DNA from 3 places in the Paenibacillus sp. J22P59 genome. Region 1 is predicted to be linked to each of the others. Evidence: riboswitches for the same ligand, from Rfam matches in the RefSeq annotation. Region 1 holds a riboswitch; each other region holds the start of a gene.
The links. Region 1 has a riboswitch for cobalamin ahead of AC50YO_RS02845 (ABC transporter substrate-binding protein). Riboswitches for the same ligand answer to the same signal wherever they lie in the genome.

Region 1 (11,005 bases):
AAACGCCGCTGCCCGTGCCCAGAACGACGCATCCGGCTATAGCAGGCTCAAGATCGGAACCGTAACTGTCGAACGAGGCGGACAGAAGCTTGTTATACAGAGTGAATTTGTTCGCGAGAATGATTATGTCGTCGTGCAGCCCGGGGAGCTTATTCCGGTCGACGGCATCATTACTAATGGAATATCTGATGTGAATGAATCGCTGCTTTCCGGAGAAAGCTTGCCTTCCGTAAAGCGTCCCGGAGACCGTGTCTGGGCAGGCACCAGCAATGAAAGCGGGCAATTGCGGCTTCGTACAGAAGCGGCAGGGCATGCGACTATGCTGAATCGGATTCATGAATTAGTGCGTCAGGCGCAGCGATCCAAATCGGCTATTCAGCGGAATGTAGATCGCATATCGAGCTGGTTCGTACCTGTTATGCTTATACTGGCTGCGGCTACTTTTCTGATCTGGCTGCTCATCATTGAGCCTGGGGGCTGGGAGCAAGCATTCCGCTGCTCTGTAGCTGTTGTGCTGGCAGCATGTCCTTGCGCATTAGGCTTGGCAACGCCAATCTCGCTTGTTGTAGCATCAGGACGCCTCGCGAAGCGAGGCATCGTCGTGAAGGATGCCAGCGCGCTTGAACGATTGGCTCAGCTCGATCACCTCGTACTCGACAAAACCGGGACGTTGACAGCAGGAAAACCGCATGTCAGTATCATTCATGCCGTCAATAGCAGTCGTTCTGGCTTGCTTCGCTTAGCAGCTGCTGTGGAAGCAAGCTCCGCTCATCCGTTGGCGCAAGCGATAAAAGAGGAAGCCAATAAAGCGGGACTCGTTCTCCCGTCAGTTACGGATACCGAATATACCCCCGGTAAAGGGGTGGAGGGTTATCTCGAGAATAGAAGAGTTGGTATAGGGAATGCTGCATTTGTAACAGAGCGCGCTTGGAATTTGGCAGATTCTACGATAATGACCTTTGCGAAAGCGCGTGAAGCAGAGGGAGAGACCGTGCTGTATGTTTCTGACAACGGCTTGGTGCTAGGGGCAATCTCGCTCGTGGATACGATAAAGCCTTATGCGCAAGAATCGGTTGAACGCCTGCGTCAAGCTGGCATTTCTATTTTATTGGCTACTGGAGACCATCCGGCTTCTGCCCGAAGCGCCGCCGCATCGGTAGGGATTGCCAATGTCTATGCTTCTATGCTGCCGGAAGATAAGCTGGAATTGGTTCAGAAGCTTAAGAAAGAGGGGCACCGCGTAGGAATGGCCGGAGATGGCTGGAATGATGCGCCCGCTTTGGCGGCAGCTGATGTTGGCATCGCGATGGGAGACGGGACGGATGCCGCTCTGACAGCCGGTCATCTCACCCTGCTTCAGCCTCGCATGACAGCTATACCAGAAGCTCTGTTCATTAGCCGCTTAACTGTCCGGAACATCCGGCAAAATCTGATGTTTGCTTTTTTCTACAATGCGCTTATTATTCCATTTGCTGCCTTCGGATTATTAGAGCCCTGGATGGCGGGAACGGCAATGGCGTTCAGCTCGGTATCGGTCGTTGCCAATGCCCTAAGACTGAATCGGACACTTCGGCACACGATCCTTTAATCCAGTGGATTCCCTTGCTTATTACCCTCCATTATGCTAGACAAACTCTAAATAACGATGGTATATTAGCTAGGTCATAAATTCATAATTGATTGAACAGGTGCTCAACAATTTGTTGCAGCTTAATAGGGAAGACCGGTGAAATACCGGCACGGTCCCGCCACTGTAAGAAGCGGTGTAATGCGGCAATAGCCAACTTATGCCACCTGCTGCGTCAAGTAAGTCACTGGGTGTTACTCACACTGGGAAGACAGCGCAGCCAGGCTTCGAGTCAGGAGACCTGCCTGTTCCTATAACGCTTTATCCTACGTGGAGATAGGAAGGTGTTGGTGGGGCAGTCCATCTTTTTGCGTGAGCGAGAGGATATACAGCATTTCCGGCACAATTGCCGGGAATGCTTTTTTTATATTAATTTAGAAATAGAAAGGTGTGTCTTTAGTAAAATGAGAACTATACAAATGAACCGAATGATGAAGTTGGCAGTTGCTGCCTTGTTAATGGTTATGCTTGTACTCGTCGCTGCCTGCGGCGCGGACAAGGGAGCTGTCAACAACCAGCAGAATCAGGTAGAGTCGGCAAGCCCCGCTCCGAGTGAGCAGCCAAGTGCAAGTCCTGCAGCAGAAACGAGCTATCCATTTACCGTTACGGATGCTACTTCAACGGAGCTGACTTTCGAGAAAGCGCCTGAGAAGGTCGTGACGCTCGTTCCAAGTGAGACAGAAATTATGTTCGCTGTCGGCGCTGCGCAAGAAGTTGTAGGCGTGGACGAATACAGCAATTATCCCGAAGAGGCTGCCAAAAAAGCCAAAGTCGGTGATATGACGACAAATATTGAAGCCGTTATCGCGCTTAATCCGGATCTTGTATTGGCTTCATCAGGAATGAATACAGATGCGATCACACGTCTACGTGAGCTGAAAATTACGGTATTGGCTTCTGATCCCCAGACTTACGATGCTACTGTCGAGCATATTGAATTAGTAGGCAAGATCATGAATAAAGGGGAAGGCACGAAGAAGTTAGCCGAGCACATGCGAGCGGTCAAGCAGCAGGTAGTTGATGCGGTTAAGGATGCTCCCAAGAAGCCTGTCTATTTGGAATTCTCACCTGGCTGGTCAGTAGGTTCAGGCACTTTCCTTGATGAGCTTCTAACTATTGCCGGGGGAACGAATATTGCAGCTGCACAGCAAGGCTGGTTCCAGGTGGATGCGGAAGAAATTGTGAAGCAGAATCCTGCGATCATTATTTATCCAGCACTTAGCGAAGATCCGAACCCAATTGCGGCGGCAATTGCGAGCCGTCCAGGCTGGGAAGCAATTGATGCGGTTAAAAATAAACAGCTGTTTGCCGTATCAGAGGACCCGCTTGTACGCGTTGGTCCAAGGCTCTCAGAAGGGCTGCTCGAAATGGCCAAAGCAATTCACCCGGATCTTATAAAATAATAATGAGACGTCAATTAGTCATTTATGGAGGAGCAGCTATGCTCCTTCTTGCTGTTTCTGTCGTCATTTGTTTATCAATTGGTTCCTCTGATGATCTCTCAATGAGTGATGTAGCAGGTATCTTGTATCATCAATTGCCATGGATGTCGGATGTGCCGCATGAATGGTCAGACGGCCAGATCGCGATCGTAACGCAAGTACGCTTGTCGCGAGTTTTGCTAGCAGTACTCGTTGGAGCTTGCCTTGCACTGGCGGGGGCTGGATTCCAAGGCGTGCTTCGCAATCCGCTCGCTGATCCTTATGCGCTGGGTGTGGCTTCAGGTTGCTCAGTAGGCGCAGCGTTCTTAATATCCTTCGGCTTCCAGACCATTATTGGCGTATGGACGATTCCTATCCTTGCATTCGTAACAGGTACGATTACCTTATTCGGCGTGTTTGCTTTGGCACGCAGCAGGGGGATTATGCAGATTGAGACGCTTATTTTGTCAGGGGTCATCGTACAAGCCTTTCTCGGGTCATTCGTATCACTGATGGTATCTTTATCAGATAATGTGGTGAACCAGATCTTGTTCTGGCTGATGGGCGGCTTAGGCATGAAGAGCTGGTCTGATGTCTATATTCTGCTGCCGTTTCTCATTATCGGCTTCCCGCTGCTTGTTGCCTACGGACAAGCCCTTAATTTATTCGTTCTCGGCGAAAGGCATGCTGCTCATCTTGGCATTCAAGTAGAGAGAACCAAAATTATCGTATTAGTTGGCTCTACACTGCTGACTGCCGCGGCAGTATCCGTATCGGGTGTCATCGGTTTTGTCGGACTTGTTGTTCCTCATCTCATTCGATTGATTGTAGGGCCTGACTACAGACTGCTTATTCCGTTGTCAGCAGTAGGAGGCGGAATCTTTGTCCTGTGGGCGGATACGCTGGCACGTATGGCTCTGAGCCCGCGAGAAATTCCTCTTGGAGTCGTTACTGCTCTTATCGGTGCTCCATTCTTCGCTTATTTGCTGCGCAGAAGAAAAAGAAGTCAGGAGAGAGCGCTATGATCACAGCGAATCAGGTTATGAAGATGATTCAAGGGAATCTTGTCTTGAATCGTCTGTCCTTTACGTTACAACCAGATAGAATATATGGTATTATCGGACCAAATGGTGTGGGCAAATCGACTTTAGTTGAGTTGTTATCAGGGGTAGGAACACCAACCGAAGGCGAAATCTTGCTTGATGGCAAGCGGATTAGCGATTATCCGCGCAAGCAGCTGGCTAGACGATTAGCCGTTCTGCAGCAGGGGGGCCTGCCTCCAGTCGGCTTCACAGTACGTCAGGTCGTTAGCATGGGTCGATATCCTTATCAGAATTGGTTCGGAGATGAGAGCCGTGATACGGAGTCGCTGATTGACCATGCATTAGAGACGTTGGGACTTACAAGCCTCCAGCATCGTACGATGGATCGGCTCAGCGGAGGCGAACGGCAGCGTACAGCGCTTGCGAAGGTGATGGTGCAGGAGCCTGATATTATACTGTTGGATGAACCGACCACTTATCTAGATATCGGCTATCAGGTCCAACTGCTGGACAGCGTTCGTGATTGGCAGAGAGACAGAGAACTGACAGCTGTCGCTGTGCTGCATGACTTGAACTTGGCAGCGCTGTATTGTGATGAAATTATCGTCTTACATAAAGGGGGCATTGCCGCGCTCGGTGCCCCGGGTGAAGTGCTTACTGAAGCACTCATCAAGCAGGTGTATGAGACTGAGGCGACGATTATTAAGCACCCGGTGACAGGTGCGCCTCAGCTGTTATTACAGCCCAAGCAACTAGATGCTTTGCATAATAAGACAGATAAAGGAGTCAGAAATAATGGAGGATAATCTATATTCGCAGTTAGCAGCTACGCTCATGCGTATTAAGCCGTTCAATGAGCAGGAGGCCAAGGCAGCTCAGCTTCATTCCGATCAATTGACTAAGCCGCCTGGCAGTCTCGGCAAGCTGGAGGTCATAGCCAGCCAGCTTGCAGGCATTGCGGGCAAGCGCTGGCCGCAGCTGGATCGTAAAGCGGTTGTCGTCATGGCAGCGGATCATGGCGTATGTGAGGAAGGCGTTAGCGCGTTTCCTCAAGCCGTTACTCCCCAGATGGTATTGAATTTTCTGCAAGGCGGAGCAGCGGTGAACGTATTAGCCAAGCAAGCAGAAGCGGATGTATTCTGCGTGGATATTGGCGTCAATGCTGATTTGGAGCATCAGGATCTGCTCAGTCGGAAGATAAGCAGAGGAACAGCGAATATGGCAAAGGGCCCTGCTATGGAACGAGAAGAAGCGATCGCAGCGATTATGGTCGGCGTGAATCTTGCAGGCGAGCTAGTAGAGAAGGGGTACCGTCTGTTCGCAACTGGTGAGATGGGCATTGGGAATACGACAGCAAGCGCTGCTCTGACAACGGTATTGACAGGCTTGCCTCCGGAGCAATCGGTTGGAAGGGGTACGGGCATCAACGACGCAAGCTGGCTTCACAAAGTCGAGGTAGTGAAAAAAGCGATTGCGTTCAATACGCCTGATCCTGCTGATCCGATAGATGTGCTTGCGAAGGTGGGCGGATTAGAGATTGCTGGTCTGGCGGGGCTTATTATCGGAGCTGCTGCTAACGGCTGTCCAATCGTTATAGACGGCTACATCTCCTCTGCTGCTGCGCTCGTAGCAGTACGGATAGCAGAGCAGGCAAGGCCTTATCTTCTCGCCTCCCATCTATCACAGGAGCAAGGGCATGCCAAGCTCTTGGAAGCAATCGGATTGTCGCCGATGATTCATTTGGAGATGCGTCTTGGTGAAGGAACAGGCGCTGTTCTCTGCTTCCACTTCATTGATGCAGCGCTGAAGCTCATGCAGGAAATGGCTACCTTCGACAGCGCAGGCGTATCGAAGGAGTAGAGCGGGAGTGAACAAAATGGCGATATTAGTGACAGGCGGGGCACGAAGCGGCAAAAGCTCCTTCGCGGAGCAGCTCTGTTACCGTCTGGGCGATGAAGCAATCTACCTGGCTACCAGCCGAGTGTGGGATGAGGAAATGGCCGAACGAATTGGCAAGCATAAGCGCACTCGTTCGGAGTCAGGATTCCAATGGAGGACTATAGAGGAGCCGACTGCATTGGTAGAGCAGCTTGAAACCCTTATAGCTGCTGCACATTCCATCACAAGCCAAGGGATGAAGCCCCCTGTCGTCTTAGTAGATTGTCTAACGCTATGGCTGACGAATTGGCTCATGCTTGCTGAAGAGGAGAAGCTGGAGCAAGCCGATCTGGATGAAAAGGAATGGGTACTGCAGCGCGTATTAGAATTGGTGCATTGTGTGGAAAGATGCACCTTCCCGGTCATCTTCGTAACAAACGAAGTCGGTGACGGGGTTGTACCCGCTTATCCTCTTGGCAGATGGTTCCGTGACGAGGCTGGCCGTCTTAATCAATTAATCGCCTCCGTATGTGATCGGGTATTTTTGGTGACTGCTGGCATTCCGATTGAATTGAAATCACAGGCGTTCCAATGGGAGAATTTATGATCTTTTACACCTTGCAAGAAAACTTGCTACTGATTGCAGCGGCAATTGCAATTGATTGGATTATTGGCGATCCAAAATGGCCGACCCATCCTGTTATTCGGATCGGTCGGCTTATTCGCGCTCTGGAGCAATGGCTGCGTGCGAAGGAACAAGGCAAAAGCCCGGCGCAGATTAGAGCGGCAGGCGCCGTATTGACCATCCTAACGCTAGCAGTCTCCTTCTTAGTGATGTGGGGTATCACAGCCGTTGCTGCTTGGATTCATCCTTGGCTCGGTTATGCGGTCACTGCTTGGTTTATTTCTACTACGATCGCTGTAAAAGGCTTGAAGGAGGCCGCCATGCTTGTGTATCGTCCATTAACCAAGGGGCATATCGAAGAGGCTCGCAAGTATGTAGGTTATATCGTCGGAAGAGATACCGATTCATTGAATGAATCGGAGGCCTCGCGCGCAGCTGTCGAGACTGTCGCAGAGAATACAGTTGATGCATTCGTTGCGCCAATTCTGTTCGCATTCCTTGGAGCAGCACCGCTTGCCATGCTGTATCGAGCTGCTAATACTCTGGATTCTATGGTCGGTTATCGTAATGAAAAATATATTCACTTCGGCTGGTGTTCGGCACGAACGGATGATGTGCTAAATTACATCCCCGCGAGATTAACGGGGATTCTGCTCGCCATATCGGCTTGGCCGCAGCCCGGGATGTCTGCTGCACGAGCAATAGTTGCTATACGGCAGTTCGCTCGGCTTCATCCAAGTCCGAACAGCGGCATTCCTGAATCAGCCGTTGCAGGTGCATTAGGAATAGAGCTCGGTGGACTTAACTATTATTTTGGAAGCCCAAGCGAACGGGCAAGAATGGGCTGGCCCACCCGTGTCCTTGAAGCGAAGGACATCATTCGAACGGTTCGATTGTTATATGCGGTTAGTATGCTATTAATGGCAGGGGTGTTGACGTTATGGTATTTTCTGCGTTGAAGCAGCATGGACAAGCTCTAATTGCAGCATTGCAATTTCTAACTCGTCTTCCCATCCCGCTGCAGGTTCCTTTTGAAGAAAAGGTATTGGGCAAAAGCGTTATTTATTTCCCAATTGCCGGAATTGTAGTTGGAGCTGGACTGGCAGCTGCGTATGGAGGGCTGAGCATCGTTATTCCTCCCTTGCCAGCAGCCGTGCTGCTGTTAGCTTTCTGGGTTGCTCTTAGCGGCGGTCTGCATCTGGATGGTTGGATGGACACGGCAGATGGCGTGCTTAGTCATCGGTCTAAGGAGCGCATGCTGGAAATTATGAAGGATAGCCGAGTTGGTGCGATGGGCGTTCTAGCGGCGATTCTGCTATTGTTATTAAAGTTTGCGGTGCTTGCCGAGCTGTTGCAGCAGGAGGAATCGCTAACTATTCTCCCGCTCATTACTATTATTCCTTTGTGGAGCCGCTGGTGGATGTCAGCAGCGATTGTGATTTGGCCAAGCGCCAGGAAGGGAGAAGGCGTAGGCGCATTATTCCAGCAGGCCTCGATTCGGCATGTCCTTGCCGGTCTTGCTCTGACGGGTGCCGCGACTCTATTGTGCGCCCAGATCAGTGGTCTGTCTTTTCCATCAATGATGTCAATCACCGCTGGTTGCTTTATACTTACTTTGTGCACAGGCGTATGGATGTCCATGTGGCTTAATAGGAAACTGGGCGGACTGACTGGAGATACTTATGGCGCTTTGAATGAGGCAATAGAGGCGGTCTTGTTGTTAGCCGTGCTTTTATACGTAATTAATATTAGTTAGAATGAGGTGTTACTGTAATGCTTGAACGTTATGGACATGGCGGCGATTTGAGAACAGCAGAGGAAATGTTCGAGCTGCCTGCGCATCAATTCATCGATTTCAGCTCCAATATGAATCCATTAGGGCCGCCTGAATCGGTAAAAAAAACGCTGCTCGGCTATGCGGATACGATAGGCTCTTATCCTGATCCGGCCGTAAGGCAATTAAGGAAGGATCTGGCGGAGAAGCATCAAATTAATGAGCAGTCCATTCTCATAGGAAACGGCGCTGCCGAATTAATCGATCTCGTCGTACGTGCTGTACATCCGAGTGTAGCTGGGCTTGCGTTCCCCGGCTTTGCTGAGTATGGGGATGCGGTTCACAAAATTAACAGTGGAATTGCGCCGATCATGCTCGATTCACAATCTTCCTTTGACTTGACTGAGCACGGAATCCAAGCTTCGGCAGCTGCAGAAGTCAGCTTCTATATGTTCGGCTCGCCAAATAATCCTACGGGAAGATTAGTCGATCCTGAGCTGATTCGCAAGCTCGTCCGAAGAGGGGCAACCGTTGTTGTAGATGAAGCCTTTATTGATTTTGTCTTAGAGGAAGATAAATATAGCTTAGTAGAGGAGGCTTCCTGCACGGAACGTTTGTATGTCATACGCTCCATGACTAAGTTCTACGCTATACCAGGCATTCGGCTCGGCTATATCGTTGGAGAGCCAGACTCTATTGCTGCACTGCGTCAACTGCAGGTGCCGTGGAGTGTGAATTCCTTAGCTCAACAGCTTGGACAAGCGGTTCTTGCAGAGAAGGATTATTCGTCAAGAACGCTGAATTGGTTGATTGAGGAGCGGGCTTGGCTGACGGATAAGCTGGAGCAGCTCGGCATAATTGTCATCCCAAGCAAGACCAACTACTTACTCCTGCAGTTGCCAGAGCAGCCCGGGCTAACTTCATCAAACCTCCAACGGGAGATGGGGAAATTAGGAGTGCTTATTCGAGATGGCTCCTTGTTCATCGGTCTGGATGACCGATATTGCCGCATTGCAGTTAAGCTGCGCCATCATAATGAGAAGCTGCTGGAGATTATGTCCCGCTGCATGGATAAGCTACAGGAATAGAAGGGAGTAGATAAGAATGGCAGACAGAATGAGTGATTATCCTAATCAACTGCTCTTAAGCCTGCAATTGAGGACGGGGGAGTTCGAGCGATGAGCCAGCCTTTCCGTTCAGGCGTCCATTATCAATCTACTCTGTGGGAGGGAGTGGAACTGAAGCTCCTCGACAACAGAATTGAAGCAAATACGCCAACCATGCTTCGCACGTTAAGCAGCGCTGTACATTTGGGCGGCTTCGCGGACGCTAATCGAATCATTAATTGGAAGGTTCCCATTCCTTATGACTGTGATGATCCTGTAGCCGATATAGGTCGGCAATTTCGAGAATGGAATTATGAGGAAGACCGTACAGTCTGTCTGCTGACTGCTGCCAAGATCAGCCATGCATCCATCGTTGAAATAGAAGGCGACTGCTTCAAAATGCTGTGCTGTACAACTTCAGGGACGAGGAATGCGGCTCGTGCAGGCATGCCTCGCGAGACCTTCTCTGCCTATACGGCAGGAACGATTAACACACTCTTGCTGATTGACGGCCAAATGACGGATTCCGCAATGGTGAATGCCGTCATTACTTATGCGGAGGCAAAGGCTGCGGCGCTTCAGGATTTGAATATAACGGACTATGACAATGGCTTAATTGCAACGGGGACTACAACAGATGCAATTGTGATCGGCGTAAGCGGCAATAAGCAATATAAGGCTGTTCATGCCTATGCGGGGGCAGCCACGACGATTGGCAATGCAATCGGCAGACTCGTATACGATACGGTGCACGAGGCCTGCCGTACGCAGCATGAGAGCTAGATGCTTGGCTATGCTGCGTGCTTTATTTTTGCGCATAGTTAATTACAGATACTTGTGTACAAGGTAGAATAATAGAAATGCATAGTGTGCTTGTATATATTGGAGGGTGTGCCGCTTGATTCGAATAATGGCGAGGACGAAGGAGCAGCAGTGGAACTACGACTTGACGCTGGAAGATTTGAGAGAGACAGAAGTAGATTGGTACTGGGTAGATTTCTGTAATCCGAGTGAAGAGGAATGCCGATTGCTGGAAACCTATTTTCATTTTCATCCGCTCGCGATTGAGGATTGCTATCATTTGCTGCAACGGCCTAAACTGGATCATTACGATGAGGTCAATTTTTTCGTCCTGCATTCCATTCATCCCGAGACGTTGTTCGTGCAGGAGGTTAACCTATTCCTCGGACCTCGGTTTATCGTAACCTATCACTATCAATCGTCCGTCGAGCTGGATGATGCTTGGCTGAAGGTTCCCCTATCGCCGAAGCTGGGGAAGGATGGGCATTTGTTCGCTGCTTATATGGTTATAGATCAGCTTGTTGATCAATATTTCCCTGCTGTACAGGAGTTGGAGGAGCAGGTTCTTGATATGGAGGTAGGAGGGAGCATGGGCTCCAGCCAGACGGCAATGGATGAAATATTCAGCATACGGTCACGGCTGGTGCGCATCCGCAAGACAGTCCTGCCAATGAGGGATTTGCTATACCGTATCCTGAATACACAGCGAATTAACGGATTAAGCCAGTAT
Region 2 (11,005 bases), on a different contig from region 1:
TATTTGATGCGCAACAAGAAGCTTGTAGTGAACCGTGATCAGATTCTATCCGAGGTATGGGGATATGATTATGACGGCAATACGAATGTGGTTGATGTCTATATTCGCTATGTGCGTAAAAAAGTGGACGAAGGCTTCGAGACGGAGCTTATTCATACCATTAGAGGAATTGGTTATGTTCTGAGGGATACACAATGAAGCTAAGGACGAAGATTCATCTTTATTCCTCAGTCTTGTTCGCCGTGCTTCTGCTCATGGCGAATATTACGGTTTATTTTATTTTTTATTCCCTGACCATTGAACGTGAGCTGGATCAGATGGTGGCAGAGACACAGCAGGCCTCCGCAGCCATGCGTGAAGCCAATCATCAGGCGACAACGGCGGAGCTCCTTCGTGCGTATGTACCGCTGAACGGGATGATCCGAATTGTAAAAGAGAGGCATTCAGATACAGATAATTCTAATGGGCCGCTCGTCACCTCCTCTTCCGAAACGGAGCTGAGCGAGCAGCCAGCGGTCTTCTATGCGAAGCGGCAGGCAGAGCGAATCGAGATTGAAGGGAAAAGCTATGGATTCGTGTCGATTCCATTCATCGGACCGGATGGAATGGTTGCGAATGTACAGGCGACAAAAAGCATGGAGGAATTAATGGCACTGCTGGGTATCCTGCGAATCGTGCTCATCAGTGTAGCGGCGGCAGTTATGGTTCCGGCACTGATCTCAAGTGGAATTCTAGGCAGTCTCATTATGCGCCCGATAGCGGCGATGACTAGGACGATGCAGGAAATTGCCCGGAGCGGCAAATTTGTGAAGCTGAAGCAAGAGGGGCGTTCGAAGGATGAGCTAGTGGATATGGGCGAAACGTTCAATGAAATGATCGGACTGCTGGAGATTAGCTTCAGCAAGCAGGAGCAATTTGTATCAAATGCTTCACATGAGCTGAAGACGCCGCTCACAATCATTGAAAGTTATGCCAGCCTCTTGAAGCGCAGAGGTCAGCAGCGTCCTGAGCTCTTCATGGAATCGATAGAGGCCATTCATTCGGAGGCTGTTCGTATGAAGGTGATGACCGAGCAGCTGTTGCTGCTCGCAAGGCCTCATCGGCAATGGAGGATTAAGCTCGATACGATCGAGCTGCTGCCCATAGTAGAACAGGCGGCCAACAGCTTTGGCGATACGTATGACAGGGAACTGACTGTAGTACCTATCGGAGACAAGCCGTTAGTGGCTGTTACGGATGCAGATATGCTGAAGCAGCTATTATTTATATTGCTCGATAATGCAAGGAAATATAGCAAGGCTGAGATCACCGTTAAGGTTGGCATCAGCCTCGGCAATAGTGTAATTGAAGTGATAGATCATGGGATTGGCATTCCTAAGGATGAGCTTCCTCATGTATTCAATCGTTTTTACCGTGTCGATAAGGCAAGAAGCAAAGATAGCGAGCAGGAGGGCGGTGCTGGTCTGGGATTGTCTCTGGCAAAAGAAATTACGGAGGTAATTAGGGGGAGGCTTGTGCTGGACAGCCAAGAAGGAGAAGGGACCACTGCGACACTGTATCTTCCCCTCCCGCATCAGGCAACTTCTCTCAGTAAATTATAATGATCATAAGCTACACTCGATAGCGAAAGGGGTGATCTTATCCAGTTTCAAGCAAGCCGTAAATGGTGGGGGATAGCCGCAGCTCTTTTTGTACTTATGCTGATATCGGCTGTCGCTATAGCTCTGGTATTACGGAAGGACAATGAGCCTAATCTTTCCCTTCAAGAAGCCAAGCAGGAAGTTCTGAATCAATATGAAGGCGAAATCATAAGCGCTGAGTCCCAAGGACGTTACTATCTGATTCGACTGCAATCGGAAGCAAAGCAGTATGAATTGAGCGTAGATAAGGAGCATGCCGGCATTATGGAGATCCATAGCATTAATGGCGGTGATCCGAATATGCCGGGCGGAACGGCAAGCCCTCGCCCAACACCTGAGCCTGAGAAAAGCCCGCTTCCACCAGTCTCAACGGGTTCTCCAGATCAAGAGGCTGCCCCGAATCCGGCTGTCCTATTGAGTAAAGATGAAGCTGCGAAGCTTGCTCTTGATAAGGTGCCTGGTGTGGTTACGGATATTGACAGGGATCAGGTTCAGGATAAATGGTATTACTTTGTTGAGATTGATACTCCTGACGGGCGAGAGGCAGATGTTCAATTAAATGCAGCCTCCGGTGCGATTCATTCTGTTACTTGGGATGATGATGACAAGGATGATTAACTTAGCTTCTTTTTAATACGGGAATCCATATCTCACTTCTAAAGGTCGGTGATGAGACGTCCTTGTGCTCGTTCCATAAAATTTCCGGGCCTTCTGCTTGTTCATAATTGGAGGATGGAAACCATTCGGAATAGATGCGTCCCCATACATTTTGAAGGGTATCTGGGAAAGGTCCAACCGCTTCAAAAACGGCCCATAACGATGCGCGAACATCAAGCTGTGTGAGATCAGCAGGACAATCCATAGTAGTTGCGACACCTATATAATGATCAAGCTCCCCCTTTTCCTCCATTCTGCCTTCGGAGAAATTGGTGGAGGCGCTAAGCAATCCTAATGGTTCCACATTGGAGAGCATCTTTAAAGTATGGATACGCTCAGCATTCAGGCTTTTCCACATAGAAGCAATCTCGGGATTTACCCCATTGAACAGGATAGGCACTCTTTTGCTGATGCCTATAATACGAAATGCTTCTTTTTCTTCGATGCGATAATTCATTTGATCTCCGCCTTTAATAGATAATTGAAAGGTCATGCGCGAATAAGCTTTAAGCATTTGACTGTTATGCCTAGCTTCTGAAGGTATCACACCATGCATACTCTGGAATGCTCTTGTGAAGGAGTCCGGAGAGTTATAACCGTACTTGATGGCAACATCAATGATCCTGATATTACTGTTAATCAGCTCGAATGCGGCAAGAGTAAGACGTCTACGGCGAACGTACTCCGATAGTGTTATACCAGCTAGAAAAGAAAACATTCTTTTAAAGTGATATTCTGAACAAAAAGCTCTCCTCGCTGCTTCTTTAAAGTCGATTTCATCCGTAAGGTTATCTTCAATGTAGCTTAGGGCATCATTCATGTTCTCAAGCAAATTCATGTGCACACCTCCTCTAGAAATTAGAATATCAGCTATTGCAGATTATCATCCGACATTTCGTGCACCAATACATCGGTGATCCTAATAGGCGGGGGAATTTTAATGCATGCTGCTCGTTTATTTTCTTCAGACGTTAGGATTGATCCTGCTTCTCATCAAATTCTAATGAAGCTGTAATGTTGCTCACAGTTTACTGGGTTAGAGTATAAGTAAGCTCAGGCAAGCAGCTAATCAAAGGAGGAAGATAACGATGAACAAAAAAACATGGATGATGACGATTGCCATTGCGACAGCTATAGCGATTCCCGGATCGGCCTTCGCCGCCAATGCAATGGCGCCAAGCATTAGCAAGGAGAAAGCGAAGACGATTGCACTGGCTAAGGTGCCGAACAGCAAAGTTACGGATATTGAACTGGACCGCAAACATGGGAAGCTTGTCTATGAAGTAGAAGTAACGAAAAAGGGCAGCTTCGAAGAGACTGATGTATATATTGCCGCAGATTCGGGCAAAGTATTGTACACAGTAAATGACGATGCAGACGACAGAGATGATGACGATAACGAGCGGTTGCATAACGCATCCTCATCGACTGCTGCGGGCGCGAAGAAAGCAATTACGGAAGAACAGGCCGTTAAGCTTGCTTTGGCAGCAGTGAAAGGTCAACTGCTGAAGGTAGAGAGTGAAAAGGATGACGGCGTGCTTCAATACGAAGTGAAAATCAAGACAAGCGAGGGGACAGCCGAGGTAGAGCTTGCAGCGGCAGATGGCCGAATCCTCTCCATTGATTATGACGATAATGACAATGACTAGAATACAAAAGTAAGTATTAGATAGGGTGTAAAAGGCTTCCCGATTGCGGGGAGTCTTTTTTTGTGTGGAAAATAATATGAATAAAGGTTATTTTGCCCTGTATGTGGAATGAGTCTAGAGAACTAGGAAACGAAAACTATGACAAAGGATTGGAGCATTACTATGAATAAAAGATGCATGAAATGCAACGATGAGCTTATTCAAGTGGGCATTAAACTCGTGTGTATAGGTCATTACTGCGATTATGTGGAGATAGGCTCCGATAAAGCCTGGTTTGAACAGCTCGGTACAGATCTAGCTTTATGGAATCAATCCATTATTCATAAGGCTCCGCACATTATCGCTTATGAATATGACAAGCTGTATAAGCTTCTTCTATCGGGCTCAACTTATGGCGCACAGTTTCAAATAAAGGATATGTTTGAGGTTATTTTGAAATTTCCGATATTGCTCATTTTATCCGAAGTGTTAGCAACGAAAAAAAAGAAAAACCAATATAATGATCTTTTAGTTTTCTTAACGGGAAAACCGCTAAGCTTGGGTGATTGGCAGCAAGCAGCACAAGATATTCTTGCAAAGGAAAAGGACCGCAGCGATACGATTATAGAAATATTATTGGATATTTACAGCATTTATAATACCCATCAGATCGTCTTGTGGAGAAATGATCGAATAGGTCACGGTGCTTTGCAATTAAACGATAATCTTAAGTTTCAAAAAGATATTCGAGAGATGCTTCAATTGATCGCCAACCATTTTGATAAATGTGAGGCACACTATTTAGAAATAAGCTTGGCGCTTAAAAATGCGGGGAAGTATGAACCTATGATCGGAGCGGCCTATCTTCCTGCTTCTAATAGCGGCATACCTTATCTTAATAGGAGCAGCGCCTATATTTCATTAGCTCCATTCATTCAATTCATCGAACAAGGGGTTTACTTTTTCGATTCCTACAATAGCAAGAAACAGATGGCTGCTCTGCTTAATTATCCTGCTGGCGATAAACGCAAGCAAAAGCCAACTGCTTTTCGCGAGATTTATAATAGTGTCCAAAAGAAACAACAAGCCGCACATACCGAACAATCTGCGGAAGATAATCTATACCTTCGCTCAACTTCGGCAATGGTTAATCAATTGTTGGATTCAGAGAATCTTGAGCCCTTCGAATTTCTGGTACAGCAAGTTGAGGGAGTGATGAAGAAGCATGATAGAGGCATAATGTTCCTCCAGATGGAGGATGGGATGGGGAAGACCACATTTGCCAAAATGCTCGATCCTTTCGGCTTTGGTCGCAAGCTTCCAGATGCGATATGCAGATCGTATTATGTGAATGATACTTTTTCCTACCTGCCTTCGACATTTGTTGTAAAAGTATCAGATCTATTAAGACAGTTGGATCAGAATGGAGCTATGCTCGATGGACAAATCCCGGCTGTCGATATTCACTCAAGCTCGGTGAAGCAGCAATTTTCTCGATTACTAAATGAGCTTTGCTCGAAGCATCGCCAGTACTACTCCAAGCCCAAAACACTCCTTATTATTGATGGAATTGATGAGATCCCGAATCATGGCGGTGTTACTCTATTTGATCTGATTCCAACAGCGGAAATGCTCGATCAAGGAATCTATCTGCTGATTACTTGTCGTATGACGGACCAGCTATCTTATTTCACCAGACAGAAGATTGAGGCGATAGCATGGGATGAGCAAATTATAATAAGAAGAACAGATGAAAGCTATCAGGCGCTGTTGTCGAAATTTATAAGGTCCAGAATAAAGCCGACTCCTGCTGAGGAGGCAAGGCTAATAGATATTTGTGGAGGCAAATTGATTTATCTCCATATTCTTATTAAAGCTTATTTGGAATACGGATTTGCTGAGATTGATAAGATGCCGGTAATGGCGGAGCAGCATTTTCTAGCTATTCTGAATAAGCTTTACGGGGATAAATACTTCGCTCAATTGCTTAGGATGCTTATAGCTATAACCCTCTCGCCTATGAGCCTGCCGATTAAGCTGCTATCGCGGATGTGCGGAGAAGAGAAGATTAGCTTTAAGTTTCTCTGTTTCCTGAATGAGTTAAGGCCTGTTATAGATTTTGAACGATCTGCCAAGGGAAATCAGGTAAGCGTCCACCGCATTGAAGTCACACAGTTCATCTCGGAGCATTATAAGGAGCCCTCGGATGAGCTGATCTCTGCTTGGCTGGAGGAGATAAAGAGCCTTTCCGCGGATAGGAAAGGACAAGCTTATGAAGAAGAGGATCTTTTGTATATCCTTACGCTATTGAATGTTGTAGTCGAATGTGCTCCGAGCAGGGTGGCGGAGGAGCTTCGCATATCCTATTCAGGGATTATCGAAAGCTTAATGGATAGCTTGGCTCAATATGATGGCTATTTAGATGAAGAGCTGCATCAGCGGTTCTATCTGCTCTACCGAAAAATAAATCCTGTAACAGAGAGGATATTGGAGGCGAAGGCTCCTTTTAATGCGGATATCTATTTAAGGCTAATGATTCTTATTAGTGATGGGCTGCTGAAAAATAATCTTTTGCAAGAGGCCATAGAGCATCTGGAAGAGGCAACGGATCTGCTAAATGCGCATAAGAAGAAGGTCAGTGCACTTACGAATTCCAATAGCTTGAACAGCTTGGCTGCTCTTTATTCCAAGACTGGCAATAAAGAAAAAGCAGAAAATTGCTTCCAACTATTAAACGAAGCCAATGAGCAGTTGGAGAAGGGGCTGCCCAAGGATAGAAGAGGAAAAATTGTTTCCTTTAAATCGAAGGCAGCGAATATATTACAACAGGTGGTTCATAACAAGAATAGGAATCGGCCAGACACTGCAAAAAGACTGCTGGACAGTTTATTGGATATGATTGCTGACTTAGAAAAGCAAGGCTATGACCCACATCTTTACTTTTCTGAGAAAATAACCGCTTATAAAAATTATGGTAATCTTCTCAAACGGACCCATCCAGAGGAAGCATTGGCCTATATGAACAAAGCGATAGCCTTGCTCCCTGCTATGTATGCTTATAATAAAAGAATGGCAAAACGTGCAGACAGTGATTTGCAAATGAACCTAGGGCAGGTTTACAGGCAGCTTGAGGGATGTGCAACAGAAGCAATGGCATGTTATGACCGTGCAATTGCAATTAATCTGGAAACGTTGGAGTCCGGTGGAGCGATTGAGCCTGAGGAACTGGTCAGCCTGTATAACAGCAAAGGGAATATTGAACGTGGTCGGAAGAATAATCTGAAGGCTATCGAGTATTATAGTCAAGCGATAGCGCATTATGAAGCTTATATGAAAAAGGGCATGCAGTTAAATAATATTCTATATGTCATTGCTTTAAGCTGCCGTCGTGATGCTTATCGAGCTATTGGTGAATTCGAGAAAGCAGAGGAGGATTTTTTCAAGGCAGGGAGAATCAGGTATGATAAGGAGATGGCCGCTCATATACTGAAGGGGAAGCTATAATTCATATAATGGCAAGGTCTATAACTATGCGAGTAGCGATAGATTAGAGTAATGCTTTTTTTCTTTTCTCAAAAAAAGAAAACTTTAACAAGACAAAAAATGATATAGTAAGTAAAGACATCAGGAAAACTGAATAGCGATGAGAAACAGGTGCCAATTATGCGATCGTAATTTTACATAACGCATAGATTGGTTAAAAGGGAAGTGGGTGACAATCCCACGCGGTCCCGCCGCTGTATAAGAGGAGTTCTTGCAAGATGCCACTGGGAAACTGGGAAGGCTGCGAGGATGATGATACTTGAGCCAGAATACCTGCCTGTTTTGAGACACCGGTAATTCTACGAAGGATAGGAGGGTGTTTTTTTAGTATGCTAATTTTAGCTGTACTTGCTAAGGAAACCTCTTAACTTTTCTAAGTTGAGAGGTTTTTTTGTGCGAATTTCTTTGCAAGTCCCTGCTTTTACATTTTGATGGAGAGAAAGGAAGATGATTAATATGAAGAAGATTAAAGTTATGACATGCCTGCTTATTGTAAGTTTGTTCTTATCTGTATTCTCGACTGCAGCCTATGCTACACCGACAGGCTATGTAACGATTACAGTAGAGAAATTCACTTTGGGTCAGGGTTATAGTACAGAGCCAATTCAAGTTCCTCTTTATTCTGGCGATAATGTGGCTGATCTATTGACACGCTTATTGGGAAGCGGCAATTATGATTATTCCGGAAGCACAAGCAGTGGCTTCTACTTATCGTTCATCAAAGACAATGATACAAGCAGCGTGAGCATTCCAGCTTATATTCTGACTCCGCTTATTAATGACTTTGGGGCTGTAGGAACAAAAGGCGATGCGGCATGGCTGGGCGAATTCGATTATAGCCCGATGGCAGGCTGGATGTATGCAGTCAATAATGTATTCCCAGCATACGGCATGTCCGATTATTTCCCGGTTGACGGTGACGTTATTCGTACACAATTCACTCTATATGGCTATGGTGCTGATCTTGGTGACGGCTACGGCGGAAGCTTGATTACTCCTGCCAACAAGGATGCATTGACCGCGGCAATTGGCGCGATTAACAGTGATCCAGCCAAGTCAACTATTCTTGCCGATACAGCAGTATTAGCGGCCTATAATGCTGCTTATACCGTGCTTAGCAACATGGAAAGCACACAATTAAGCGTGAATACTGCTTTGGCAGACCTGAATGATGCACTCGCCAATGCCATTGTATTGCGAGCGGCATAGGCGTCTGTTATTCGAGTATTACCCTGTTTAGATAGAGAAGCGATTAGCTTTACGATGGATAGAAAGATGTTTTATTAGTTTAGCTGTACATTCTATTAAAACCTCTTAGCTATTAAGTTGAGAGGTCTTTTTTTGTGGTTTTTTCATATTTTCATTTTTTTTATATTTGAGTAGCATTGAAAGGAAGATGAACAACATGAGAACGAATAAGTTTATAGCATGGCTGCTTATCGTTAGCATATTCCTATCCACCTTCTCGACCAGCATTTATGCACAGGGTTCGGATTCTACAACGACAGGCATTATTGTTAATGAGAATGAGGCTAATCATGCTGATACCGTACTTGCCGATACGAAGGGTGCACAAGAAAGCAGCAGTAATGAGCCTGATAATCTGGATGAAGCTATAGAGCATGTGAATGATACAGAGCCGCCGATGCTGAGCGTCAATGGCCTTGTGAACAACCAAGATGTAACGGTAAGTGAGCTTAGCTTCGAGGTTACCGTAACCGACAATGTCTATCGTGACATAACGCCAGAGGTTAAGCTCAACGGCGTACTTGTACCAGCAAACAACAGCCAATATCACGTATCGCTCAAAATTGGCGATAATACGATTACCATAACTGCTAAAGATCCTGCAGGAAATGTAGCGGAGAGCTCCTTCGTTATTACATATAAAGTAAGTTTTCATACTCTAGTTGAGCAACAAATAAAGGATAATCTCGCTTATATTTTGAAGATGGTTAAGAACCCGTCATTCGGAACAAGTGATGGAGAATGGTCAATCCTCTCATTAGCCAGAGGGAACTACCTTGTTCCAGATGGCTACTACAATACTTATCATGATAATGTTGTTAAGATTGTTCAAAATAAAAAGAACCAGTTAGATAGAACGAAATGGACAGAGCATTCTAGATTAATTATTGGCTTTACCTCGATAGGTGAAGATGTAACGAATGTCGGCGGTTATAATCAGCTTGAGAAGCTTGCTGATTTCAATAGTGTAATTAAGCAAGGTACTAATGGGTCAATTTTTGCTTTGATTGCACTGGATAGCAATAACTATGCGATCCCTGTAGTAAAAGGGGTAGCTGTACAATCGACTAGAGAAAATCTGGTTCGACATATTTTGGATAGAGAAGTTAAGAAGGGTACACCTGATGCAGGAGGTTGGGAACTAGGCACCACCACAGCAGATGTTGATATAACTGCAATGGCCATTCAAGGGTTGGCGCAGTATTATGAAACGAACTCGGAGGTTAAGGCTGCTGTAGATCGGGCTATTGTCTGGTTGTCCAATACGCAGGATAACTTGGGAAGCTTCACAAGCGGGAAAGGTACACCGTGGGAAAGTAAAAGCAGTGAAAGCATTTCACAAGTCATTGTCGCTTTAACTGCAGTAGGTATTGACCCTCATACCGATCTAAGGTTTGTGAAAAACGGAAATTCATTAGTAGATGCTTTGCTGACCTTTGCAGTACCTGGGGGCGGTATGAAGCATATTCTAACTGGTGAAGTAAACAATATGGCTACTGACCAGGGGTCTTATGCTCTTGTTGCATATGACAGGTTCATTAAGGGAGACAACCGTCTCTATGATATGACGGATGTACACGGAGCAGCGCCAAACTCGCCAAAGGAAATAGAAGTGGTATGGCCAGGTGGAGATAAGCCAACAGTAGTCATCCCACAGGATTACGTCGATTATAGAATTCCTGTTACAACAGGCCATAGCAACAAAGAATTAAGCGTAGAGATTGCTAGCGATAAGATAACCAAGGTATTGGTTCAATTGCCTTTCAACAGCAGTCTGCCGCAAATAACAGCCGTTAAAGGAAATGTGTCAGTCGCTATTCCAAAGGGTGCAATGGTTACAAGCGGCGATGCATCTGAGATTCAATTGATTACCTCATTGGATACTGCCAATTCGACCTTAAAAGCGAGCGTGACTCAGTTTGTTCCTGCTGGCAACAAACTGGATACGATCGTTCAGGCATTTGCTATGGGGAACGCTGCGAGCGTACAATTCAGCGAGTTCGTAACGCTGACTTTTACGGGGATGAGCGGGAAAGAGGCTGCTTACCTCCAGGGCGGGCTGCCTTATTCTATCCAGAAATTTGCAAGTGATGCTGAGGGCTTGGCTAGCGGCAAGAAGGAATATGCTTATGACAATGAAGGTGACTTAATTGTAAAAACAAAGCACTTTACTGATTTTGCAGCTTACTCGTACAGCTTAATTCCTAAGCCGCTGCCTGAAAAGCAATATGCGACGATATCAGTAGATAAGCAAACCATTAATAAGGGAACCGTCCTTTCAACGACGAA
Region 3 (11,005 bases), on a different contig from region 1:
AAAGCTTTTTGAATAGGAACGAATTTGCTTACGGATCCCCCTCGAATAACCCAATAGATGTGATATCCATTTTTTGTTTCCACAATCATGGCATCCTTAATTTGAGTGCCAAATTTTTTTATAAATGTATGTTTCAATTTTGCTACTCTTTGTTTTGTTCGTACAGCCAAAAGCTGGTATCGACCTTGTTTGTTTTTATGATAGGAAATGGATTCAAGCTGCTCTGCTGGGTCGGATTGAAGGTCCTTCATCATCTGTAGAACTTGTTGTTTTGTATCCAAAGATATGGAAATCTTGTTTAGATCTACATCTATGAATTGTGCTCTAATTGTTTTGAAGTCATTAGACCTTGTTTCTCGATAATTGATCTCCATAAATACGGCATAACCTCTTTTGTTTTGACGGAGTACATTAATGAGTTTGTTTTTGTTGGAATAGAGGGTGATTTGAGGAGTACGCCTTTCAAGCAGCCTTAGAGATTTATGCAGCAGCATTGCTGGATGATTAGAGGAGCTGTATTTCTGGATTTTGTTTTTAACATCATGGACCAAAATGAAATGCAGCTGCTCGTTCTGCATGCAGCCTAGTTTTTTAATGAAACGGTGGGCATGACTGGAGAATCTACGCAAATTTGTGGAATATCTCGTTGAACTTATACGCTGCGCCATTGAACCACATCTCCTTTATAGCAATGCGTCACATGAAGGTTCTTTTCTAAACAATCTTATTCTGGCAAGAGGACACAAGTGTAAGTGACAACACCCATTTTTCAATTTTGGAGATGGTAATAAAAGTAGAGCTGGCCTTTTATTTTCCAACATTATTGATCAATATTACCAATCTGTTTATAGTAATAGAAAGATGGTTTTATTTACCTATATAAATCGTTCTAAGTACTTAGTAGAGAGAGGTAATTTTGTGGCACTAGTCGGTATTGATCTGGGCACTTCGAATAGTTTGATCGCTTATTGGACCGAGGATGGTGCGAAGCTCATTCCGAATGCGCTGGGCAGCACGTTGACCCCATCCGTCGTTAGCTTAGACGATAATGGTGAGATCATTGTGGGGCAAATTGCCAAAGAGCGGCTCATAACGCATCCGCATGTGACGGCGGCGGCATTCAAAAGATTCATGGGGACGGAGAAGCAGTATCAGCTTAAGAACTATGTTTTCTCGCCTACGGAGCTTTCGTCGTTTGTCTTGCGCTCGCTGAAGGCGGATGCGGAAGCGTTTCTTGGAGAGGAAGTGACCGAAGCCGTCATAAGCGTCCCCGCTTATTTCAACGACACGCAGCGCAAGGCGACGAAATACGCTGCCGAGATCGCGGGTTTCAAAGTGGAGAGGATCATTAGCGAGCCTACGGCGGCAGCCCTCTCTTACGGATTGCATGAAAGGCAGGATAACACGCAGTTTTTAATATTCGACCTTGGCGGAGGAACCTTTGACGTATCGATTCTTGAATATTTCGAAGGCATTATGGAAGTCAAATCGGTTGCAGGGGATAACTTTCTGGGCGGCGAGGATTTCACCGAACTGCTTGCCAGCTACTTTGTCGAGAAAAGCGGACTCGTATTTGACAGTCTGAACAGTAAGGCCAAGTCGATTATTTTTAATCAGGCCGAACTTTGCAAGAAGGAGCTTGGTATAGGTACGACGGGCAAGATGCGTTACGAGACACTTGAGCAAACGTATGAAGTTGCTATCAGCTACCCGGTGTTTGAGAAAATCGCCAATTCCTTAATCATGCGATTAAGAAATCCGATAGAACGGGCACTTAGCGATGCTTCCCTGACACCCAAAGATTTGGATACGGTTATTCTAATCGGCGGAGCTACCCGAATGCAGCTTATCAAGTCAGTGGTAGGTAAAATGTTCGGGCGCTTTCCATTCTCCAACATTAATCCTGACGAAGCTGTTGCGCTTGGTGCGGCAGTTCAAGCAGCATTGAAAAATCGAGACCAGGCGCTAAGCGAAATGATTTTAACGGATGTCTGCCCCTATACGCTGGGTATCGACACTACGAAAAGAATTGGAGCGTCGGAGCGTTATGAATCGGGGTACTTCTCTCCCATTATTGAACGAAATAACCCGATACCAATCAGCAGAGTCCAACGGTACGTCACTATAGACGATTATCAGGATAGGATTCGTCTAGAAATCTATCAGGGAGAGAGCATGCGTGTCGCCAACAACCTGTTATTAGGGAAAATGGAAATTGCGATCCCGAGCATGCCGAAAGAGGAGGCTTCTATTGATGTGCGATTCACCTATGATATTAATGGCATTCTGGAGGTAGAGGTCACCTCTGTGTTATCAGGTGAAACCAAAACACTCGTCATTGAAAAAAATGCGGAAAAGATGACTCCGGAGCTGTTAGCCGCAAGGCTTAGTGCATTAAAGGATATTAAAATTCACCCTCGCGATCGGTCGGAAAACCGTTTGCTTCTTGCGAGAGGGGAGCGGCTGTACGAGGAATCAATCGGCATGAAGCGAAGAATCATTGGCGATCATTTGTCGAAGTTTGATGGCATTCTGTCAGAGCAAGACCCGCGGCAAATTGTGCGGGCTTCGAAGGAGTTCAAAGAATTCCTGGATGACTTTGAACAGTCACGCGGTTATTAAATGGCCAAGATAAGGGTGGGCGAAGAATGGATTGCTGGTCAGTACTAGGAATTAATCGAACAGCGGATACAGCAGTAATCAGAAAAGCATACAAGCAGCAGCTGCTCGCCCATCATCCTGAAGATGATCCTGCAGGCTATCAGAGGGTTCGAACAGCATATACCGCGGCGATGAATGCGGCGAAACATCTAGCCAAGCTAGATATGGAGAGAGCAGAGGCTCAAGAAAATACACAGGCTGAAGCAGATACAGAAGTTGCTGCGAGTACAGCGGAAGCTCCTGAGGACGTGGACAATCGAAGCTATCGTCGACTGCCCAGGACCGAAAGGATTGACTACCAAGAAGATGACTCCGAGCAAGAGGAAGGACAGGAGAGCGGGGAGCTCCTAACCGCAAAGTACAATTTTTTTGCGGATCAAGAGCAAGAGCAAGCTCAGGATAAGGCGCAAGCAGAAAATGATTTTATGGCACGTTTGGAGCAGCTCCTTAACGACCAAGAGCAAAGAAATGATCCGGAGGCTTGGCAGACGCTGCTCGGCGACGATGTGTTATGGGCTATTGATTCAAAACCGATAATAGATGATCGTATGCTGCACTTGCTCTCGAAGCAATACAGGGGGTTGAGTGATTCTATTTGGGTAGTCATCGAATCTTACACAGGGCTATCTGATAAAATCAATAGGCAAGATGATGAGTATCCCGCTAGCTTTGTGGATACATACACATTAGCAACTCAAAAGATAGCTCCGCCTCGCAGTCTGAGAAAAGCAAAAATATCATCTGATCAAGTTGTAAAAAAGGTACATATCGGTTGGTTCAGCTATTGTTTTAGTGCTCCCATTTATATTTTGATTGCATCAGTATTCGTTTTTAAAGCTGCTATCATTCCGCTCTTTCTTCTCTTGGTATTAATTCGATGTGTACTGTTCGTATTCAGAAGAAACTGGAAGCTTATTATGTGGGAGCATACCTTTACTTATATCAATTACTGGGGCAAGCGTTATGAGTTTAAATATACCGATATTATTGAAGTTAAGAATAATTCAGAAAAAGTATTTATATATCTCAAAAGGAAACGAATTGTAATTCAAAAGCATGATACGATACATGTACCCCTTTTGCTTGCGAAATTGAGTCGATATTGAAAGTAAGGCTAATGAAACAGAATGCAAGGCTGTTTGAATTGCGGTGAAGCGTGGTTTTGTTGGGCTGCGATTCGCTTCAATCATAAACCCCCGTTCGCATGAGATCGGGGGCTATAGCCATTTTTACATTCAAACAGAACTAGAATATCTACGATATGCAGGTACATGGAAGTTTGGGGAGTCTGTGCTGTGAATAATCTTTTCTTCTCGTAGTGATCAATGAACCCAAAAATCTGCTTGCTTTTTCCTCAATAACTAATGATTGCACTCCATTCTTAAATGAAGTATTCTTCAATGAGCAACAGATTAATATCTCTACATAATTAATTATAAACTTGTAATAATCTAGAAAAACTATGCATTTATAATGAGGAGTAGATTAGTACAGCATCCATTATCAATAGGTTTTCGCCGGTTTCCGAAGTCGGCAGTATTTAACTACAACTTAATATGCTTAGATAAATGGTGCTGTGTATACACAGCTTAAAATGGAAGATCAGTGAAAATCTGACGCGGTCCCGCCACTGTAACGCTGAGTATGCTAACGTGTTTCCACTGTATTGTATACGGGAAGGAGTTAGTCATACGATGAAGCAAAGCCAGGATACATGCCATTTATTTTTTCTACGATTTCACGAGGATGAAAGGAGAGATGTTTAGCTGTACATTTATTAGGGGATCACAATGCCCTTATGTCCGGTTGTCAAACACCTTTCACATTGACTAGTGAAGGTGTTTTTTTGTTGTGCAAAAATCAATTAAATTCTAGGAGATGACTCATGTTGGTACAAAAAACAGCTAGAAGATACATGGCATTATTTTTAAGCTTATTGATGGTGTTTTCATTGCTCAGCCCAACAGCTGCAATCGCCTCAGGCGGCAGCTCACACGTCGAGGATATCAAAGGGTATGTGACGGTATCTGTTGAGAAATTCACCTTGGGACAAGGCTATATCCTTGAGCCGGTCCGTGTTCCTTTTCATGAAGGGGACAATCAAGCAGCAGTTATATCAGAGCTTTTGGGAGAAAGCCGCTACTTGCATGGCGGCAGTATAGAGAATAGTTTTTATTTATCCAGCGTATACGATTCGGGCGCCGGAGAAGCCCATATTCCCTCTTATATCTTGCAGGCCGTTGGAGGAGCAGGGAATATCGGTGATCGGACGGATGCAAACTGGTTAAGCGAATTCGATTACTTTTCCCAATCGGGATGGATGTTCGCTGTTAACCATTCCTTTCCGAATGTTGGATCTTCAGACACGATTGTTGAGAACGGTGATGTCGTTCGTTGGCAATATACTGTCTATGGGCAAGGACAAGACTTAGGGAGTCATGGTCAGCTAATTAATACTGCGAACAAAGATGCATTAACGGAAAAGGTAGCAGAGATTAATAGCAGTACTGATAAAACAGAAATTCTTGACGATGCTGCTATTCGAGCTGCGTATGATCATGCTTATGACGCGCTTACGAATATGGAAAGCAGTCAATCTGTCGTTGACACTGCACTCGAAGAGTTGGCAGAAGCATTGGGTGAGAACGTCGAAGTGAATAAGGCTGAATTGGTAGCCTCCATACAAGCGGCAGAGCTAAACAAAGCTTCTGTTAAGGTAAGTATAGATGGATATGATGTAATCGGGGCGGAATATTGGGTTCTTGAAGCAGAGCTTGATGCATTGGTTCAGGTTATTGTATCGGCTCAGGAGTTAATCGCTGATTCCAATGCCTCACAAGAAGATGTGGACGCTAAGGTATTAGCGCTCGATCAAGCTCAAGCAGCCTTTGATCAGGTCAAAAAACAAGGCTTATCAGAAGAAGCTCAACCTAAATATAATATTTCATTCACGGTGGCACCTAAAGCTACTAAGATAGAGCTCTACAATGCCAAGGATCAGCTCGTTGATATCGGTCAAGGCGAAGAAGGCACTTATAAAGTATACAATGCTTCTGTGCCTGCCGGCGATTATCGCTACAAAGGAATTGATGCTAGTGGCAACAGCATTGGCGGGGGTAAGCTAACGGTAACGACGGAGCCGGATCAAGCCTTTGCATTCCGTCAATTAAACCTTAAAGCCAGCAATTTTGGATGGAACGCTGGGATAGATTATACGGTGAGAATCGGTCAGAACAGTCAGGGCGACACGTCTCTAACTGTGGGAACGAAGACTGCTGCAGGCCAATATCCCGTACTTGTTCTTACGGGCAACAGCTATTTTTATTCTTTTGTACCAAGCGAGGCACGTGAAACGGAAGGCTATACTACACTTAGCAACAGTGTGACGGTTACATTATCCACTTCAGCACAGGCTATTAGTGGAGCAATTCCTTTATCGCGAATCATTACTTTTACAGTGCCAGAGGAAGCTACATTATTCGTAGGTCGGAAAATCAAGCATTTTGTTTCGTTTGAAAAGGTAGAGCCTACGGAATCGATGATTCAAGACGGTAAGCAAGTTTCTCGCTACAAGCTGGTGGATAACCAGGATTATAACTACCGGGTAAGCCAAGCAGGCAAGCTGACCAATACAGGGACGTTCAAAGCGAATGCGGCGAATGCAGCGATGGCTGTAACGGAGCAGCAATTGGATATTCTTCCGCCGAATTCGATTCTAAACCGGGGAACGTATCTGGAAGGGAATATTTATCTCAATATTAATGAGCAAAATCATTTGAAGCTGGCAGCGCCTGGCGCCGAATTCCAGTTGCTGACTTTGCGGAGCTGGCAGGCGCTAATTGAAGGTATCAATAATTATTTCTTTGAGCCTGATTTTCATTATGAGGTTATTTCTGGCGAAGAGGTTATTGATATTATAGAGGGCGAGCCGGGCAGCTATTCTACGATCCGTGCCAAAGAAAACGGAACAGCGATTGTTAAAGTGACTTATGATGCTCTTAAGGTAAACGGATCGACGTATATTAAAGATGCTAACGATGCTTTTAGCGCAATTTGGCCGGAGAATGTAGGCTTGTTCGTTGTTACAGTAGGACAAGGCGAGACAGGTATTATAACCGGAATTGAGAGCAACAAAGCGCTTAATCAGAAAGCGAATGAGGGCAAGACCGGCAACCAAGTGATGAACCTTCAAAACGGTGCCTTCGATGCGGATATCGACAGTGTGTACTTCTTGGATTCAGAGCCGGGAGCTACCTATACGTTTACCCCGTCTACAGGAAGTGAAGTCAGCGTTCTTCGCCCTGAAATCAATCATGCGGCGGGAAGCGTATCTTATGGAGACGGTGCATTCTCAGAAGAGAACGTGACTAAACATTCTGATGGATCGTTCAGTGTACTGCTGACAGAAGGCCGCAACATTGTGAAGGTAGAGAAAGCGGGACTAGCCGAATATCAGGTCATGTCGGCAAAGCCGCTTACTGTCACTATTCAAAATGTAACCAATCCAAATGAAGAAGTTGGTCCGGGAGATCAAGTTAAGGTTATATTCGAAGGGTTATCCTTCCCGGCCAATAAGCTAGCGGCCATTTATAATTTTAATGCACAGCTTAACTTTTTCGCAGGGTCCAATCGAACGCTAATTACAGGCCTTTCCAAGCAGTACAACATTACTACGCAGGGCAATAGTGTCGAATTCAAGGTGCCGCAGAATCTGGAAGGCGGTTATAGCCTTAAGGATGGACATCTCAAATTAGGTTTTTACGGAAGCCCTATTGGCGATCATCGTAATATTAATCCGCTAGTAGGAGCTAACCCTAATTTCACAGCGTTGGCAAGAGAAGGTTACTATAGTATTTTCCCGAAAATTGTAATTGTTAAGGAAGCCGATAAAGCTTCTCTACAGCTTGCTATTGATGATGCTAAGCAACAATTGGGATCAGTATCCGTAAGTACAGACGGAAGCGATGTTCTTCAGAGCGACTACTGGGTGACGGAAGAAGTGCGTAGTCAATATGCACAGCTTATTGAGTCTGCCCAAGCTTTAATAGCTGATGAAAATGCGACTCAAGATAAAGTCGATGCTAAAGTACTAGCGTTGGACCAAGCGCATGATGCGTTCAACACTGCCAAACAATTGGGTTTGAAAAAAGAAGCGATAAACGTAAACGAACAGCTGAATAAGCACTTAGCATATTTGGTTAACACGGTAAGCAACCCCGGCTTCGGCACGAGTGATGGGGAATGGAGCATTCTAGCCCTTGCTCGCGCGAAATACGAGGTTCCTGAAGGTTATTACACTGCTTATTACAATAATGTTGTTCGTACAGTTGAGAGCTTAATGTCTGGAGGAAAGCTGCATGCCTCTAAGGGCACGGAGCATTCCAGACTGATCTTAGGCCTTACTGCAATCGGAAAAGACATTTATAATGTGGCTGGTTATGATATTAGCGCGGCGTTAGCCGACTTTAGTTATGTTACCAAACAGGGAACTAACGGGCCAATCTTTGCATTGATTGCGCTCGACAGCCATCAATATGATATCCCTGTTCAGAATGGGGCAGCTAATCCAACAACGCGTGAAAAGCTGATTAACTATATCATAAATAAAGAAGTTATCGGTGGAGGCTGGTCCTTGTCTGGAGCGGCAGATCCGGACATAACCGCAATGGCTCTACAGGCTTTGGCCCCTTATTACGAGGAGAATGAAGAAGTTAAAGCGGCTGTAAATCGTGGACTCCTATGGCTGTCTTCTGTTCAAAATGAGGCTGGCGGTTACTCAAGCGGGGGCGAAGAAAATGTTCAAAGCGTCGCTCAAGTCATTGTAGCTTTAACCAGTCTAGGCATTGATCCGCATACGGATGAGAGATTCAAAAAGAACGGTCATTCCGCAATCGATAATCTGCTGACTTATGCGGTGCCAACTGGTGGATTTGCTCATCCAAAAGGTGGAGCTGCGGATGGAATGGCAACGGACCAAGGCATTTATGCCCTTGTTGCCTATGCCCGTTATCTAGACGGAGAGACCAGTCTGTATGATATGACAGATGTTGTTATTGATGTCACAGAACCTAATGGCATGATTGACCTTCCAGAGGACGGCCAGTCTATCGTTATTCCTAATGATAGCAAGGACTATACGATAAACGTGAAAGAATCGGATCGTCAGAAGCAGGTGTCTATTGAGCTGCCTGATTCTGCGCAATCCAAAACATTCATCCATTTGCCTGCCAATGTGGCGTTGCCCAACTTGTCTATCTCAAGAGGCGGCGTAGCAGCCGAATTCCCTCAAGGAATTACAATGGCTGGCGGGCTCAATCAAACACTTGAACTAATCACGTATAATAATAAAAATGATGCTTCGCTTAAGGCGAGTTTGATCGGTTTAATGGATTCGAATCAACAATTAGATACCGTTCAACAATTCTTTACGATCGGTGGAGACCGTTCGATCCAATTTGCGAATGGGTTTGTAAAGCTTACCTTTGAAGGGATGAAGGGGAAAAAAGCTGCATTTATTCAAAATGGCCAGATTTCCTCGATTCAAACATTCGCTAGCGATTTGGAAGGCTTGGCTAGTGGAAAGCATGAGTATGCCTATGAAGTTGGAAATGATCTCGTTGTTAAAACGGATCACTTTACAGATTTTGTCGTTTACTCGGTCAAGGATAAAACCGTTGGCGGTGGCGGTACAGCACCTGTAAAAGCAACAATCCAATTATCGATTGACAAGCTAACCATTAATAAGGGTTATGTCATATCACCAGCAACTGTTGAATTTATGACAGGCGAATCCGTCTGGGATGTGTTGAAAAGAGAGTTGGACAAGCGCGGTATTGCTTATAAATACTCCTTCTCGAATAAATACAACAGCGTCTATATTGAGGCTATTGAAGGCGATGGGGAATTTGACCACGGTGCTGGAAGTGGATGGATGTATAGCGTTAATGGTGTTTTCCCGAATTATGGTGCGAGTCAATATATTCTGAAGCAGGGAGATAAAGTAGAGTGGCGCTACACGACCAACTTTGGTGAAGATGTGGGCGGCCGTGTTCCGGGAGGAGAAGAGAAACCGGGTACGGGTAATCCAGGCACGACCGAGCCTGAGAAGGAAGAGAAGGTTCTGGCAGACTTCTATACGGATAGTGCGAACGTATCCTCCTGGGCTGCTGATCTCGTACTGGAAGCAACGAAGAAAGGTTTTATTCAAGGATTTAACGGTAAACTGAATCCTAAGGACAAGATTACTAGAGCTGAATTTGCCAAGTTAATCGTGGAGGTCTTTAACCTTCAAGCAAATGGAGAGGCAGCTAATCCTTTTGGTGACATAGATGCGACCAAATGGTTCTATCCATACGTTAACGCAGCCTATGCAGCTGGAATTGTGACTGGGTACAAGGATCAATTCTTGCCGAATGAGCCGATTACAAGAGAAGAAATGGCGGTTATGATTGCAAGAGCGTTGAAGCGGGAGCCTGCTCAATCCAGCTCTGGCTATCAAGATCATGATCAAATTGCTTCTTGGGCACAGAGTCAGGTTGCGGACTTATCCGCATTAAACATTATGTTGGGTAACGCAGCGGATCAATTTAATCCGAAGGGCATCGCTACCCGAGAGATGGCATTCGTTGTTGCGATGAGAGCCTATCATTACAGTGAAGGTCAAGAAGTGAAGTAGACACGGAAAAGACTGCTCTATGCGATACGTATTCAATTTGTAAGGACTAAATGGCGGCGAATCGTGAGTTTGGGTTTCCATGGTTCGCCGCTGCTATGAATATCCCGTCTTTTATAATCACCATTGCTTGAAATAGAACTTGATGGATTTCCTTTTCAAAACTTGCTCCCATTACTTATCACAAGTATGATAAGAGCAATAAACATTTGGATAGGTGGATGTTATGAAGAAAAATATTTATGTTGTTGGGGCTGTAATTGAGAAGGCAGGGAAGATCCTTTGCGCTCAAAGAGGGCCAACTCAGTCATTAGCTCTTAAGTGGGAATTCCCTGGAGGCAAAATTGAAGCAGGTGAGACACCGCAAGAGGCACTTCAACGTGAGATTCAAGAGGAAATGCGCTGTAGGGTGGAGATTGGCGATCATATCGAGGATACCGCGTATGAATACGATTTCGGAATCGTACATTTGACGACTTATTACTGTAGATTGATCGAGGGAACGCCAACTCTGACAGAGCATGCTGCGATACAATGGTTGCCATATACGGAACTAGACACATTAGACTGGGCTCCGGCTGACGTTCCTGCTATTCATAAGATTATGAGTCAACGTATCAATAGAGCATAAACTGAATTCTAATATTTAAAATTAATTTCTGAGTAATCTGC

Region 2: it holds a riboswitch for cobalamin, as region 1 does, so the genes downstream of both, AC50YO_RS20055 (DUF4430 domain-containing protein) here and AC50YO_RS02845 (ABC transporter substrate-binding protein) in region 1, are expected to answer to the same signal.
Region 3: it holds a riboswitch for cobalamin, as region 1 does, so the genes downstream of both, AC50YO_RS21145 (S-layer homology domain-containing protein) here and AC50YO_RS02845 (ABC transporter substrate-binding protein) in region 1, are expected to answer to the same signal.

What each region holds. Positions count from the first base shown of each region.
Region 1 is NZ_JBXENX010000001.1:629,025-640,029, reverse strand. It holds gene AC50YO_RS02850 (heavy metal translocating P-type ATPase) at 1-1,588, shown strand, start outside; cobalamin riboswitch at 1,670-1,890, shown strand; gene AC50YO_RS02845 (ABC transporter substrate-binding protein) at 2,032-3,030, shown strand; gene AC50YO_RS02840 (FecCD family ABC transporter permease) at 3,033-4,073, shown strand; gene AC50YO_RS02835 (ABC transporter ATP-binding protein) at 4,070-4,897, shown strand; gene cobT (nicotinate-nucleotide--dimethylbenzimidazole phosphoribosyltransferase) at 4,887-5,951, shown strand; gene cobU (bifunctional adenosylcobinamide kinase/adenosylcobinamide-phosphate guanylyltransferase) at 5,968-6,576, shown strand; gene cbiB (adenosylcobinamide-phosphate synthase CbiB) at 6,573-7,553, shown strand; gene cobS (adenosylcobinamide-GDP ribazoletransferase) at 7,535-8,350, shown strand; gene AC50YO_RS02810 (pyridoxal phosphate-dependent aminotransferase) at 8,368-9,456, shown strand; gene AC50YO_RS02805 (adenosylcobinamide amidohydrolase) at 9,547-10,257, shown strand; gene corA (magnesium/cobalt transporter CorA) at 10,373-11,005, shown strand, end outside.
Region 2 is NZ_JBXENX010000012.1:98,406-109,410, reverse strand. It holds gene AC50YO_RS20085 (response regulator transcription factor) at 1-198, shown strand, start outside; gene AC50YO_RS20080 (sensor histidine kinase) at 195-1,601, shown strand; gene AC50YO_RS20075 (PepSY domain-containing protein) at 1,698-2,258, shown strand; gene AC50YO_RS20070 (AraC family transcriptional regulator) at 2,260-3,135, opposite strand; gene AC50YO_RS20065 (PepSY domain-containing protein) at 3,386-3,946, shown strand; gene AC50YO_RS20060 (tetratricopeptide repeat protein) at 4,109-7,429, shown strand; cobalamin riboswitch at 7,561-7,763, shown strand; gene AC50YO_RS20055 (DUF4430 domain-containing protein) at 7,925-8,677, shown strand; gene AC50YO_RS20050 (S-layer homology domain-containing protein) at 8,874-11,005, shown strand, end outside.
Region 3 is NZ_JBXENX010000014.1:29,378-40,382, forward strand. It holds gene AC50YO_RS21130 (DNA-primase RepB domain-containing protein) at 1-668, opposite strand, end outside; gene AC50YO_RS21135 (molecular chaperone HscC) at 919-2,622, shown strand; gene AC50YO_RS21140 (hypothetical protein) at 2,649-3,767, shown strand; cobalamin riboswitch at 4,214-4,397, shown strand; gene AC50YO_RS21145 (S-layer homology domain-containing protein) at 4,547-10,336, shown strand; gene AC50YO_RS21150 ((deoxy)nucleoside triphosphate pyrophosphohydrolase) at 10,560-10,964, shown strand.